DNA from 2 places in the Azospira sp. I09 genome. Region 1 is predicted to be linked to the other one. Evidence: predicted binding sites of a transcription regulator. Region 1 holds the regulator's gene; the other holds the start of a gene.
What was found. Region 1 encodes FliA, which starts transcription of late flagellar genes. Its sites were predicted from a motif close to CTAAAGTTNNNNNNNNNNNNGCCGNTA; they were not measured.
Positions count from the first base shown of each region.

Region 1 (7,229 bases):
CCGGCCGGGACGATGCCGTGATCAAGTCCCTCGACGACTTCCGTCCCCGTGGCGTGGCCGGTGTTACCACCCTGTCCAATGGCCAGATCGTTTTGATCCTGGATATGAAGGAGCTGCTCTCGGATCTGGGGCAGCATCTGGATCTGGGGCCGGGCGGCGGCGCGCGGGCGCTGGAATTCGCCTGAAAACCCTTAGCAGTCAACGTACTACCGGGGAGGCTTGGCCTCCCCGGTGTCGTTTACAGGGCGGCAAAAGTTGCCGAGGAGCGGCAAAATTTTGAGACTGTTCACAAAATAAATCGCTTACCTCTTTAATTTTTTTGATTTTTTCCTATAATGGCCGTAATCCATATGGATGCCGGTCATGGCGGAAGATAGCGATCTCGAGAAAACAGAAGCGCCAACAGGCAGGCGCATAGAGCAGGCCCGGGAGCAGGGTCAGGTTCCCCATTCCCGGGAGCTGGGCTCTTTTCTCGTCCTGATCGTTTCCGCCGGCACGGTATGGTTCCTCGGCGGCTGGTTCGTGCAGCGTCTTTCCCTGGTGTTCCGCAAAGGGCTGGTGTGGGACAGGCGAGCCGTGGATGATCCCGAATATGCCCTGACCCGTTTTTCAGCCTTGTCCTGGGACGCAGTGGTTGCTTTTTGGCCCCTGATCCTGGCATTGGTGCTGGCAGCGCTGGCATCCCCCTTTCTCCTGAATGCCTGGAATTTCGCCCCCAAAGCTTTTACCCCCGATCTGACCCGTCTCAATCCGCTGAACGGCATCAAGCGCGTTTTCTCGTGGAACGGGCTGGTCGAGATGGTCAAGGCCGTGGCCAAGGCCGGTCTCATCGGCGGCGTGGCGGTATGGGTTATCTGGCGTGAGCAGGACCAGCTCTTCCAGTTGCTCTCCCTGCCCCTGGATGCCGGTCTGGCTATGGCTGGCGACATGATTTCCTGGAGTTTTCTCCTGATTGTGGCGGCCATGTTCCTCATCGTTGCCGCCGACGTGCCCTTCCAGCTGTGGCAGTACTACGACAAGCTGAAGATGACCAAGGAAGAGGTCAAGCAGGAACACAAGGAAATGGAAGGTAGTCCCGAGGTCAAGGGACGCATCCGCCGCCTGCAGCGCGAGGCTGCCCAGCGTCGCATGATGAGCGCGGTGCCCAAGGCCGACGTCATCGTCACCAACCCGACCCACTTTGCTGTTGCTTTGGCTTACACCGCAGGCATGCGGGCGCCCAAAGTGGTGGCCAAGGGCGTGGATGCCGTGGCCTTGCGCATCCGGGAGATCGGTGCAGAGCATGGCGTGCCCCTCCTGGAAGCGCCGCCCCTGGCTCGTACGCTGTACCGCTTCGCCGAGCTTGAGGATGAGATTCCCGGCGCCCTGTACAACGCGGTCGCCGAAGTGCTGGCCTACGTCTATCAATTGAACCGTTATCGGGAAGTCGGCGGCAGCTATCCGGTGCCGCCCCGGGATCTTCCCATTCCCCAGGACATGATGGTGGAGGCTGCCAATGGCTAGTAACGCCATGTCCCTGCAAGGCCTGTTCGGGCGCCTCAATCCGCGCCAGCTGGCGGCACCCGTCCTGATCCTGATGATCCTGGCGATGATGGTCCTGCCCCTGCCGGCCTTTGCCCTGGACCTCTTCTTCACCTTCAACATCGCCCTTTCCATCATCGTCCTGCTGGTGGCGATCTATACGCTCAAGCCCCTGGACTTCTCCGTCTTCCCCACCATCCTGCTGGTGACCACCCTGTTGCGCCTGTCCCTGAACGTGGCCTCGACCCGGGTGGTGCTGCTGCAGGGGCATACGGGGCCGGACGCCGCCGGCAAGGTGATCGAAGCCTTCGGCCACTTCCTGGTGGGCGGCAATACGGCGGTGGGTATCGTCGTTTTCCTGATCCTGGTGATCATCAACTTCATGGTCATCACCAAGGGTGCCGGCCGGGTGGCCGAAGTGGCAGCCCGTTTCACCCTGGATGCCATGCCCGGCAAGCAGATGGCCATCGACGCCGACCTCAACGCCGGTCTCATTGCCGAGGACGAGGCGCGCCGCCGCCGGGCTGAGGTGGCCAGCGAAGCCGATTTCTACGGTTCCATGGACGGTGCCTCCAAGTTCGTGCGCGGTGATGCCATGGCCGGCATCATCATCATGCTGATCAACGTCATCGGCGGCCTCATCGTCGGCGTCCTGCAGCACAACATGGACGTGGGGGTGGCGGCCAAGAACTACACCCTGCTGACCATCGGCGACGGCCTGGTGGCCCAGATTCCGGCGCTGATCATTTCCATCGCTGCCGGTATGGTGGTGACCCGGGTGGGGGATGACCAGGACATCAGCAGCCAGTTCCTTGGCCAGATGTTCGCCAATCCCCGGGTGATGTGGATTACCGCTGCCATTCTCGGGATCATGGGCCTGATTCCGGGTATGCCCAACTTTGTTTTCATCCTCCTTGCCGCCATGTTGGGTGGCTTGGGTTACCTGCTTTCCAAGCGGGCCGAGCTGGTCAAGACTGCGCCGGTGCCGGTGCAGGCGCCGCCGGCGCCCGAGAACATGGAAGCCAGCTGGAACGACGTGGCGCCGCTGGACGTGCTGGGTCTGGAAGTGGGCTACCGTCTGATCCCGGTGGTGGACAAGTCCCAGGATGGGGAACTGCTGCGGCGCATCCGCGGCATCCGCAAGAAATTTGCCCAGGAAGTGGGCTTCCTGGTGCCGCCGGTGCACATCCGGGACAACCTGGAACTGCGCCCCAACGCCTATCGCATCCAGCTGAAGGGGGTCGAGGTCGGCGGCGGCGAAGCCTTCCCCGGTCAGTTCCTGGCCATCAATCCCGGCCGCGTGGCCGGTACTGTGTCCGGAACCCCGACCAAGGATCCGGCCTTCGGCCTGCCGGCTGTCTGGATTGACTCCAGCCTGCGGGAACAGGCCCAGTCCTACGGCTACACCGTGGTGGATGCCTCCACCGTGGTTGCCACCCACCTCAACCACCTGATCCTGTCCCATGCCGCCGAACTCCTGGGGCGCCAGGAAACCCAGCAGCTGCTGGACCATCTGGCCAAGGAAATGCCCAAGCTGGCCGAGGATCTGGTGCCCAAGGTCATTCCCCTGGGAACGCTGCAGAAGGTGCTGCAGAATTTGCTGGAAGAGGGCGTGCATATCCGCGACATGCGCACCATCATCGAAACCCTGGCCGATCACGCGCCTCGCAACGGCGATCCGGAGGCCCTGACCTCCACCGTGCGCGTCGCCCTGGGGCGCAGCATCATCCAGCAGCTCTATCCCGGCACCGCCGACATGCAGGTCATGTCCCTGGACCCCCAACTGGAACGCATCCTGGTCCAGGCCGTTGCCGGTTCCGGCGAAGGCAGCCTGGAGCCCGGCCTGGCCGATACCCTGATGCGCGAGACCGCCGCCGCCGCCCAGCGTCAGGAAGAGCTGGGCCTGCCCGCGGTGCTGCTGGTGCCGGCCAGCATCCGTACCCTTCTTTCCCGCTTCCTGCGGCGCACCGTGAGCCAGCTCAAGGTGATCGCCCACAGTGAAGTTCCCGAATCCAAAATCATCAAAGTCACCTCGCTCATCGGGGGTAGATCATGAACGTCAAAAAATTCATCGCCGTAAATGCCCGGGAAGCCCTGCGTAAGGTCAAAGAGACCTTGGGTCCCGACGCCATCATCCTCTCCAACCGGGGCGTTCCCGGCGGCGTGGAAATCATGGCGGTCGCTTCCCGCGACATGGCCATGATCGTGCCCGGTCCCTCCCGGGACGAGGTGGCGGTGGAGGACTACAAGGTCAGCCTCTCCAGCGCCTCCCGCCCTGCACCAGCTGCGGCACCGGCCCGGCCTGCCCCTGCTCCCCGAGCCGCAGAAATGCAGCCTTCCCAGCGTGGTGCCGCTGCAAACCCCGCCAGTGGCCCCATCCCGGCCGTCGCCCGCCCGGCTCAGCGTCCGGCGCCCCGTCCCGAGATGGCCGCCCGCTCCGGCGCTACCCGCGCGGTGCGCGAGGAAGAGGAAATCCCGGCTGCGGTCATGATGGAAGAGATCCGCGCCCTGCGCAAAATCGTCGAGCAGCACATGGCCGGTTTCGCCTGGGGCGAGACCGCCCGCATGGAGCCGGTGAAGACGGACATGCTGCGCCAGATGCTGGATGCCGGTTTCTCCCCCCAGTTTTCCCGCGAACTGCTGGCCGAACTGCCTGCCGAACTGGATGCCTCCCAGGCCCAGGCCTGGATCAAGGGCGCTGCCGACCGTTCCCTGCTGACCATCGGCAACGACAACGACATCATCGACCGGGGCGGCGTGTACGCCCTGGTGGGCCCAACCGGGGTCGGCAAGACCACTACCACCGCCAAGCTGGCCGCCCGCTGCGTGGTACGCCATGGCGCCGACAAGCTGGCCCTGGTCACCACCGACGGCTACCGGATCGGCGCCCATGAGCAGTTGCGCATCTACGGCCGCATCCTCGGCGTTTCCGTGCATCTGGTGCGGGACGTGGGCGACCTGCGCAATACCCTGGAAGAGCTGTCCCACAAGCACATGGTGCTGATCGACACCATGGGCATGAGCCAGAAGGACCGCCTGGTGGCCGAGCAGATCTCCATGCTGATGGGCGCCAACGGCGACGTGCGCCGCCTGCTCTGCCTGTCGGCCACCAGCCGCGGCGATACTTTGGATGATGTGATTTCCGCCTACCAGGGCGAAGACCTGGCCGGCTGCATCCTGACCAAGGTGGACGAAGCTGCCAGCCTGGCGACGCCCCTGGATGCCATCATGCGCCACGGCCTCAAGCTGCACTACGTCTCCAACGGCCAGCGCGTGCCGGAAGATCTGCACCTGCCTAACCGGGCCTATCTGCTGCACCGGGCCTTCAAGGACCTGCCGGAAACCTCTCCCCATCGCTATGCCGGCGTCGAGCCGGCCCTGATGATGGCCAATGCGGGCCTGACCGGCACCTATGGAGGCCGTCGTGGCTGAATTCCGGGGTGACCAGGCGGCCGGGTTGCGCCGCCTGTTCGGACGCGAGCAACTGCGGGTGGTGAGTTTCGCCGCCGGCTGCGAAGGCGTCGGCAAAAGCGTTGCCGTGGCCAATCTGGCAGCGGCCCTGGCGCGCCAGGGCAAGGAAGTCCTGATCCTGGACGAGAACACCGGCGCCGATAACCAGGCGGCCCTGTTCGGCGTGCCGGCCCGTTATGACCTGGTGCACGTGGTGAATCGGGAAAAGCCCCTGGAAGAGGTGCTGCTCGCCGCTGGTGCCGGCGTGCGCCTGCTGCCGGCGGCCCGGGCCGTGAAGAAACTTTCCCGTTTTTCCCTGGCCCAGAAGCAGGCTCTGGTGGAAGGCCTGGCGGAGATGGAGCATCCGGCCGACGTCATCCTGGTGGATACGGCGGTGGATCATCCCTTGGGTTTCTCGCCCCTTGGCCTGGCAGCCCAGGAAACGGTGATCGTGCTCTCTGCCACCGGCTCCGCCATCACCGAGGCCTATGCCCTGATCAAGAAAATGAGCACCGGCTACGCCCGGCGCGACTTCCGCATCCTGGTGAACAAGGTCAAGGCCGCCGCCGATGCGGAAGCGATTTTCGACAACATTGCCCAGGTTGCCAGCCAGCGCCTGCATGTCAGCCTGGACTACAGCGGCTGCATCCCCCTGGACGATGCCCTGCGCCAGTCGGCCCGACTCGCCCAGCCCGTGGTCACGGCGTTCCCGGATAGCCCGGCGGCCCGCAGCCTGCGCGGCCTGGCGGCCGACATGCTGCACTGGCCCCAGTCGGGTAGGGAAGGGGGCGGACTCGAACAATTCGTGCAACAGCTGCTACACTTGAGCCAACGCATTACGCCGAGCCCTATCCACGCCGGATAGCCCAACCGACATATGTATAACGCCGCTGGTCAGCTCGACAAGGAACAGCTCGTCCAGCGCTTCGCTCCTCTCGTCAAGCGCATCGCTTACCACCTGATGGCACGCCTGCCGTCCAGTGTGCAGGTGGAGGATTTGGTGCAGAACGGGATGATCGGTCTGCTGGATGCCATGAACCGGTTCGAGACCGGGCACGGCGCCCAGTTCGAGACCTACGCGGCGCAGCGCATCCGGGGGGCCATGCTGGATGGCCTGCGGGAAAACGACTGGCTGCCCCGGGGATTGCGCCGGGACCTGCGCCGCATCGAACAAGCCATCACCCAACTCGAACAGGAGCACGGCCGCGTGCCGACTGAAAAAGAGTTGGCCGAAGCCATGGACATGTCCCTGGCCGATTACCAGAAAATGCTGGGCGAAGCCCGGGGCCACCAACTGCTCTATTTCGAGGATTTCACCGAAGAGGGCGAGGAAGGCTTCCTGGAGCGCCACCTGACGGATCACGATGCCGATCCCCTGCGCCTGCTCGAGGAGCAGAGCCTGCGGCAGACCCTGGTGGCTTCCATCGGCGAGCTGCCGGAACGGGAAAAATTGATGATGGCCCTCTACTATGAGCAGGACCTCAATCTGCGGGAAATCGGCGAAGTCATGGGGGTGACCGAGTCCCGCGTCTGTCAGCTGCATAGTCAGGCCATCGCCCGCTTGCGGGCCAAGGTTCTGGGTGAGACTTCAGGAAAGAAGAAAAAACGCCATGGATAGCATAAGCATTATCGGTTTGCTCCTGGGGCTTGGTGCCATCATCGGGGGTCAGATTCTCGAAGGTGGGCACCTCGGCTCCCTGCTGCAGCCCACCGCCGCCATGATCGTGCTGGGGGGGACCTTCGGTGCCGTCCTGCTGCAGAGTCCCGTATCCACCGTGGTCCGGGCTTTCAAGATGCTCAAGTGGGTGTGGGTGCCGCCGGCGGTCAATCACGCCTGGATGATCAACAGCATTTCCGACTGGAGTCATGTCTCCCGGCGCGAGGGCCTGCTGGCCCTGGAGGGATTCATCGCCCAGTTGCGCGACCCGTTTATCCAGAAGGGGCTGCAACTGCTGGTGGACGGTGCTGAGCCGGAACGTCTGCGGGAGGTGCTGGAGGTGGAAATCGGCACCTATGAAGAGGAACTGAAGGCCGGTGCCAAGTTCTGGGAATCCGCCGGCGGTTTCTCTCCCACCATCGGCATTATCGGCGCGGTGATGGGTCTGATCCACGTGATGGAGAACCTGTCCGATCCCTCCAAGTTGGGGGCCGGTATCGCCGTCGCCTTCGTGGCCACCATTTACGGCGTCGGCATGGCCAACCTGGTGCTGATTCCCATGTCCACCAAACTGAAGGCTCATATCGCCCGCCTGGTGACC
Region 1 covers NZ_AP021844.1:3,660,854-3,668,082, forward strand. Annotated here, with positions in the region: gene AZSP09_RS17145 (chemotaxis protein CheA) at 1-185, shown strand, start outside; gene flhB (flagellar biosynthesis protein FlhB) at 364-1,503, shown strand; gene flhA (flagellar biosynthesis protein FlhA) at 1,496-3,577, shown strand; gene flhF (flagellar biosynthesis protein FlhF) at 3,574-4,953, shown strand; gene AZSP09_RS17165 (MinD/ParA family ATP-binding protein) at 4,946-5,836, shown strand; gene AZSP09_RS17170 (RNA polymerase sigma factor FliA) at 5,849-6,589, shown strand; gene AZSP09_RS17175 (flagellar motor protein) at 6,582-7,229, shown strand, end outside.

Region 2 (7,229 bases), 960 kb from region 1:
CGCATCCTCGGCGTGGTGCAGACGGAAAAGCCCCAGGTGGCGGTGATCGACTCCATCCAGACCCTGTGGTCCGACCAGCTCACCTCGGCTCCCGGCTCCGTGGCCCAGGTGCGCGAATGCGCCGCCCAGCTGACCCGGCTGGCCAAGCAGACCGGCGTCACCGTGATCCTGGTGGGCCACGTGACCAAGGAAGGGGCCCTGGCCGGGCCCCGGGTGCTGGAACACATCGTGGACACGGTGCTGTACTTCGAGGGCGACACCCATTCCTCCTTCCGCCTCATCCGGGCGGTGAAGAACCGCTACGGCGCGGTCAATGAACTGGGCGTCTTCGGCATGACCGACAAGGGGCTCAAGGGCGTCTCCAACCCTTCGGCCCTGTTCCTTTCCCAGCACGGGCAGGAGGTGGCCGGCTCCTGCGTCCTGGTGACCCAGGAAGGCACCCGGCCCCTACTGGTGGAAATCCAGGCCCTGGTGGATACCACCATGGGCGGCAGCCCGCGGCGCCTTTCCGTCGGCCTGGAGCAGAACCGGCTGGCCATGCTGCTGGCGGTGCTGCACCGCCACGCCGGCATCGGCTGTTTCGACCAGGACGTCTTCGTCAATGCGGTGGGCGGGGTCAAGATCAGCGAACCGGCGGCGGATCTGCCGGTGCTGCTGGCCATCATTTCCTCCCTGAAGAACCGGCCCCTGCCGGAAAAACTGGTGGTCTTCGGCGAAGTGGGCCTGGCCGGCGAGATCCGCCCGGCGCCCCGGGGCCAGGAACGGCTCAAGGAAGCGGCCAAGCTGGGCTTCACCCGGGCTCTGGTTCCCGAGGCCAACAAGCCGCGCCAGCCCATTCCCGGGCTGGAAGTGGTGGCGGTGAGCCGCATCGAACAGGCGGTGGAGCGGCTGCGGGACTGGGAGTAGGGCGGGCCCAGGGTGCTGCGGTACTGCGCCCGCTGACGCTACAAAGAAAACGGCGGCCAGGGGCCGCCGTTTTGCGTGGGGAGGGCGGCGTGGCCGCCGGGTTCAGGCTGTGGCGCTGGGCGTGGTTGCCGTCGCTGCCGGGGTTTCTTCCTTCGGCTTGCGCAACTGGGCGAGGAAGTCGTCCATGCCCTTCTGCACCAGCTGGTAGGTCTTGTTGATACCGGCTTCCACCTCGCCGTTGAGAACGTTGAGGCCCTTGAGGATGTCCTTGGCCTCGTTGAAACCCTTCTCAAAGCCGCTGCGGATCACGTCCACGAAGTCGGATGCCACCTGTTCCGGATCGTCGTCGGGCCGCTTGGCGGCATAGGCGGCGTAAAGACCGGTGGTGAAGGAGAGGATGCGGGCGGCGGTGGCTTCCGGCGAGTTGTCCTGGCTGGCGGCCTTCTGCAGCGCGTCGGGGCCCTCGGAAATGCCCAGCACCTCGTTGATGCGGTCGATGGCGGTGCGGAAGAGCAGGGCCTGGGAGTCGTTGCCGGCCTGGATCGAAACCTGCAGGGCGGATTCCAGAATGCCGACCTTGAACTGCTTGGTGGCCGTATCGACCTTCAACGCCCGATGCTCTTCCTGGGGATAAACACGGGAATTGCCGCTGTTGGCGCTGGCAGTCTGCTGGCTGGGCCCCTGGGGGGCGGCGATGTCGTTGGGCATGATAGTCTCCGAAATATATTGGCGGTCGCATTTCTCGCTCTATCTGCCATTACGTCATTTTTTTCAATGACTTGAACGTTTCTTTACCTTTTTTTGTAGATTCAAGCCTGGCGCGGCTCTCCGTGGGGTTGTCCGGTGCCGTTGCGGCTCGTTTCGCCGGAGTTGTCCATGTTTTCACTCGCATTCCGCCTCCTGCGCAGGGATTTCTCGGCCGGTGAATTGCGCCTGCTGGCCCTGGCTCTGGTGGTGGCGGTGGCCAGTATCAGTTCCGTCGGATTTTTCACCGACCGGGTGCGCCAGGCCCTGGAGCGGGAGTCCCGCCAGTTGCTGGGGGCGGACCTGCTGCTGACCTCCGACCATCCCCTGGCCCCGGAATTTGCCGCCGAGGCGGCGCGGCGGGGCCTGCAGATGGCCCAGACCCAGGTTTTCCCGAGCATGGTGACGGGGGAGGAGGGGGCCCAGCTGGCAGATATCAAGGCCGTCTCCAGCGACTATCCCCTGCGGGGCAAGCTGCGCCTGGCTCCTGGCCTGGGGGCGCCCGACAGCGAGATCCAGGGCGGGCCCCAGGCCGGCACGGTATGGCTGGACGAGCGTCTGGCCACCCAGTTCGGCAGCGGGCCGGAGCAGAGCCTCAACCTGGGCCAGGCCCGCTTCACCGTGGCCGGGGTGCTGACCCTGGAGCCGGACCGGGGCGTCAATTTCTTCAGCGTCGCCCCCCGCCTGATGATGAACCTGGCGGATCTGCCCGCCACCCGGCTGATCCAGCCTGGCAGCCGGGTCGCCTACCGCCTGCTGCTGGCCGGCCCGGACCGGGCGGTGGCCGACTACCGCCGCTGGGCCGAGCCCCGCCTGACCCGGGGCGAGCGGGTGGAGGACGCCAGCAATGCCCGCCCGGAAATCCGCACCGCAGTGGACCGGGCCCAGCAGTTTCTCGGCCTTTCCGCCCTGCTGGCCGTGGTGCTGGCCGCCGCCGGGGTGGCCCTGGCCATCCGCCGCTACCTGCAGCGCCATCTCGATCCCTGCGCCGTCATGCGCTGCCTGGGGGCACCCCAGGGCCAGGTGCTGGGGCTCTACCTGGGCCAGTTCCTCATTCTCGGCCTGGCCGCTTCGGCAGTGGGGCTGGCCATCGGCTTCGGCGCCCATTTCGTTCTCCACGCCTGGCTGGCCAACCTGCTGGCCGCGCCCCTGCCGGCACCCAGCCTGTGGCCCGCCCTGCAGGGGCTGGTGGCCGGGCTGGTGCTGCTCTTCGGCTTCGCCCTGCCGCCCCTCCTGCAACTGCGTAAGGTGCCCACCCTGCGGGTGCTGCGGCGGGAACTGGGGGAGCCGGACGCCTCCATCCTCGCCACCTACGGCATTGGCCTGGCGGCCCTGGCCGGCCTGCTTTTCTGGGCCGCCGGCGAGCCCAAGCTGGGGGCCTACGCCGCCGGCGGCTTCACCGCCGCCCTGGGCCTCACCGCCCTGATCGCCCGTCTGGCCCTGGCCCTGCTCAAGCCCCTGCGCCGGGTCGGGCCGGCGGTGGGCTTCGGCTGGCGCTACGGCCTGGCCGGCCTGGAGCGGCGTTCCCTGTCCAGCGTGGCCCAGATCGTCGCCCTGTCCCTGGGCCTGATGGCCCTGCTGCTGCTCACCGTTACCCGGGGCGACCTGATGCAGGCCTGGCGCCAGGCTTCGCCGCCGGACGCGCCCAACCGCTTCGTCATCAACATCCAGCCCGAGCAGCGCCAGGAAGTGGGGGAAGCCCTGGACCGCATGGGCATCCGCGCCGAACTCCTGCCCATGGTGCGGGGCCGCCTCACCGGCATCGACGGCCGCCCCGTGACCCCGGCGGACTATGAGGACGACCGGGCCAAACGCCTGGTGGAGCGGGAATTCAACCTTTCCTGGGCCGCCGACCTGCCTCCCGGCAACACGGTGACCCAAGGCCGCTGGTTCGCCCCCGGTGAGCAGGGGAAGGATGGCAAAGGCAGCGCCTCGGTGGAAAAGGGCCTGGCCGAAACCCTGGGCGTGAAGGTGGGGGACGAGCTGACCTTCACCGTGGCCGGCGAGCCGGTGCAACTCACCGTCACCAGCCTGCGCAAGCTCAACTGGGATTCCATGCGGGTCAATTTCTTCGTCCTGGCTCCGCCCGGCGTGCTGGAACCGTATCCGGCCAGCTACATCACCAGCTTCCACCTGCCTGACGATGCCGCCAACCGGGTGGGTGAGCTGGTCAAGCGCTTCCCCAACCTGACGGTGGTGGACGTGGCCGCCATCGTGCGTCAGCTGCAATCGGTGCTGGATCAGGTCTCCCGGGCCGTGCAGTTCGTCTTCCTGTTCACCCTGGCCGCCGGGATCATCGTCCTCTACGGCGCCCTGGCCGCCTCCCACGACGAGCGGCGCTACGAACTCTCGGTGCTGCGCGCCCTGGGCGCCGGCCGCCAGCAACTGCGGGGCGCCCTCCTGGCCGAATTCGCCGCCGTCGGCGCTCTGTCGGGCCTGATCGCCGCCGCTGGCAGCCAGGGCGTCGGCTGGCTCCTGGCCGCCAAGGTCTTCAATCTGGAGTATCAGTTTGCGCCGTGGGTCTTCCCGGCGGCCATCGTCGGCGCTGCTTTGGCCGTGACCCTGGCCGGCTGGCTGGCCGCCTCCCGCCTGCTGCGGGCGCCGCCGATGGAGGCGTTGCGGGCGGGGGGGTGAGGTGGTTTGGGGAGTGCGCCGGGTATGACGTATGATTGTTTGTCAGGAATGTCCGGTTTGTAGGCGGGGAGAATTATGCAAATAAGTAATAAGGAAGTGGAATGCCGCATGGTTGCTGGCTTGTGGCCTGTCCGGTATTCCAGCTTATTGGACACGTCCCCGTTTTATTGGACGTTTTTGTCCTCTACTAATGAAATGGACTCCCCCACCCGCCCAGCGGGACACTGAAGGCATTGCAGCCAAAGTGCTGTGAGCTCGTGAAGGAGGTGTGCCATGAAGGTTGCTCGCGTTGGTCTGGATATCGCCAAGACAGTTTTCCAGGTCCATGGCGTGGATATGCAGGGCAAGACAGTGCTCAAGAAGACGCTTTCCCGCGGAGAAGTTCTCGCCTTTTTTGCCAATACGCCGGCCAGCCTGATTGGCATCGAGGCCTGTGCGGGGGCCCATTACTGGGCGCGTGAATTGATCAAACAGGGCCACGATGCCCGTCTGATGGCCGCCCAGTTCGTATCTCCCTACCGCAAGAGTGGCAAGAACGACGCCAACGATGCCGAAGCAATCTGTGAAGCCGTAGGTCGGCCGAACATGCGCTTTGTACCGGTCAAGTCGGAAGAGGCCCAAGCGGTGCTCGCCGTCCATCGGGTTCGAGCCCTGACTGTCTCTGAGCGAACCGCGCTGGTCAATCAAGTGCGTGGGCTATTGGGTGAATTCGGGATTGTGATCGGACAAGGTATCGCCCAGGCACGGCGACTGCTGGGCGAGATTGGCGCCGGTGGTCGTCAACTGCCACCCCTGGCCCGGGAAACCATTGGCGACCTGCACGACCGCCTACGCACACTCGACGAAAGAATTCTGGCTTACGATCGCAAGATATCGGCCTTGGCCAAGGCTTGCGAACCGGCGCGTCGGCTGATGGCCATTGAGGGCGTGGGCCCGGTGACTGCGACCGCGCTGGTCGCCAGCGTCGGCAATGCCAGCACCTTCAAGAGTGGCCGACAGTTTGCCGCCTGGCTGGGGCTGACGCCCCGGCAAAATTCCAGCGGCGGCAAGACGAAACTCGGTTCCATCAGCAAACGGGGCGATGTCACCCTGCGCACCTTGCTGATACACGGTACCCGCTCGGTATTGCGACTGACGACAGGCAGAACGGATCGAAAGAGCGTCTGGGCAGAAGCCCTCAAAGAGCGCAGTTGTACGAACGTGGCCGCGGTTGCACTGGCTGCCAAAAATGCACGTATCATTTGGGCAATGCTATCCCGTGGTACTGAATACCAGGTGGCAAGCTAAGGCTTGCTTTGATCCACCGATTGATCAGAACGATTCCCGCCTGAAGATTGCGAGCGAAATGAGTTGATGGGACAACGGTGCAGACCGACGTGGAACCAGCCTGATAACGTGTTTGGCCGCATCCAGGCCGCTCTACTAATGAGGCTTCCACGGAGCGAATGTCATCAGGGCCGATACCGACGGGTATCAAAGTAGGCCGGATAGATTCCTGCAGGCTGTTACCAAAGAACCAACCACTTGTTTCTTACTTGCAAATCGGGGGAGTCCATAGATACTAGTTAGGCATCACGAATGCATTGCGCGCTTGACCAATCGAAGCTAAATCCAATACCCATTGGCACGCACGTTGTTCACCGATGTGAAACGTGCTCTGGTAATTTTGTGCCCGGCGATTTCTTCCGTGAAATCCGCGCCAAAGCCGCTCTCGAAATACACAACGCAAAATCCAAAGACTCCAAGGCGTCCGCAGAACAACAGAGCAAAGTCGCTTGCCCGAACGATGAAAGCCCAATGATGTCGTTTCTGTTCAAAGGCATTGAGATCGATGTTTGCTCCAAGTGCTTTGGTGTTTGGCTTGATCGCGGTGAGTATGAGAAGCTTATCGCGTATCTTGGTCTCCCTCAGAAACCAGACCTGTTAAAGACAAGTGCGCACTTGGGCACGCTATCTGCATCGAACACCGCGCAAATCTCAGACATTTCAGGCCTCGGTGATATCGTTAATTTGGTTGCCGATATTTGTAGTTTAATTCCAGATGTCTAGTGACTTACCACCTGCGATGCCTAACACTGCGGTCAAGGCCGCTCCCTTTGGTCGCTGGACGCTGCGCGATAAAGCGCCGCGCAGCGCCCCTTACCTTGAACGTTAGGCCCTTTCTCCAGTCTCCCACCCCCTCAGTGGTACAATCCCGCCCCTTGACCAGCCGGTCGGGGGCGTTTTCGCTTGCCGCCGGCCTTGCGCAGCTACCTTCGCCGTTACCTTGATTCCCCTGAAAGTTTTTCCATGAGCGCAGAACTCCAGGCCATTGCCGCGGAAGCCCAGCGGCGGCGGACCTTTGCCATCATTTCGCACCCGGATGCGGGTAAGACGACCCTGACCGAAAAGCTGCTGCTGTTCGGCGGCGCCATTCAGGCGGCCGGTACGGTGAAGGCCCGCAAGAGCGGCCGCCATGCCACCTCGGACTGGATGGAGATCGAGAAGCAGCGGGGCATTTCCGTGGCCAGCTCGGTGATGCAGTTCGACTATCGGGACTGTGTCATCAACCTGCTTGATACCCCGGGCCACCAGGACTTTTCGGAAGATACGTATCGCGTGCTTTCCGCCGTGGACTCGGCCCTCATGGTGATCGACGGGGCCAAGGGCGTGGAGCCCCAGACCATCAAGCTGCTGGACGTGTGCCGCATGCGCGACACGCCCATTCTCACCTTCATCAACAAGCTGGACCGGGAAGTGCGCGACCCCTTCGAGCTGCTGGACGAGGTGGAATCGGTGCTGAAGATCCAGTGCGCGCCGGTGACCTGGCCCATCGGCATGGGCAAGACCTTCCGTGGTGTGTATCACCTGGCCAGCGATTCCGTGGCCCTGTTCACTCCCGGCGAAGGCAAGGATGCGGAAGTGGTGAAGGGCCTGGATCATCCGTCCCTGGCCGGCTTCTCCAT
Region 2 covers NZ_AP021844.1:846,361-853,589, reverse strand. Annotated here, with positions in the region: gene radA (DNA repair protein RadA) at 1-906, shown strand, start outside; gene AZSP09_RS03935 (DUF5610 domain-containing protein) at 1,009-1,614, opposite strand; gene AZSP09_RS03930 (ABC transporter permease) at 1,783-4,284, shown strand; gene AZSP09_RS03925 (IS110 family transposase) at 4,558-5,571, shown strand; gene AZSP09_RS03920 (TFIIB-type zinc ribbon-containing protein) at 5,953-6,333, shown strand; gene AZSP09_RS03915 (peptide chain release factor 3) at 6,574-7,229, shown strand, end outside.
Region 2: the regulator FliA is predicted to act here: its motif matches at 1,664-1,690, upstream of AZSP09_RS03935 (DUF5610 domain-containing protein).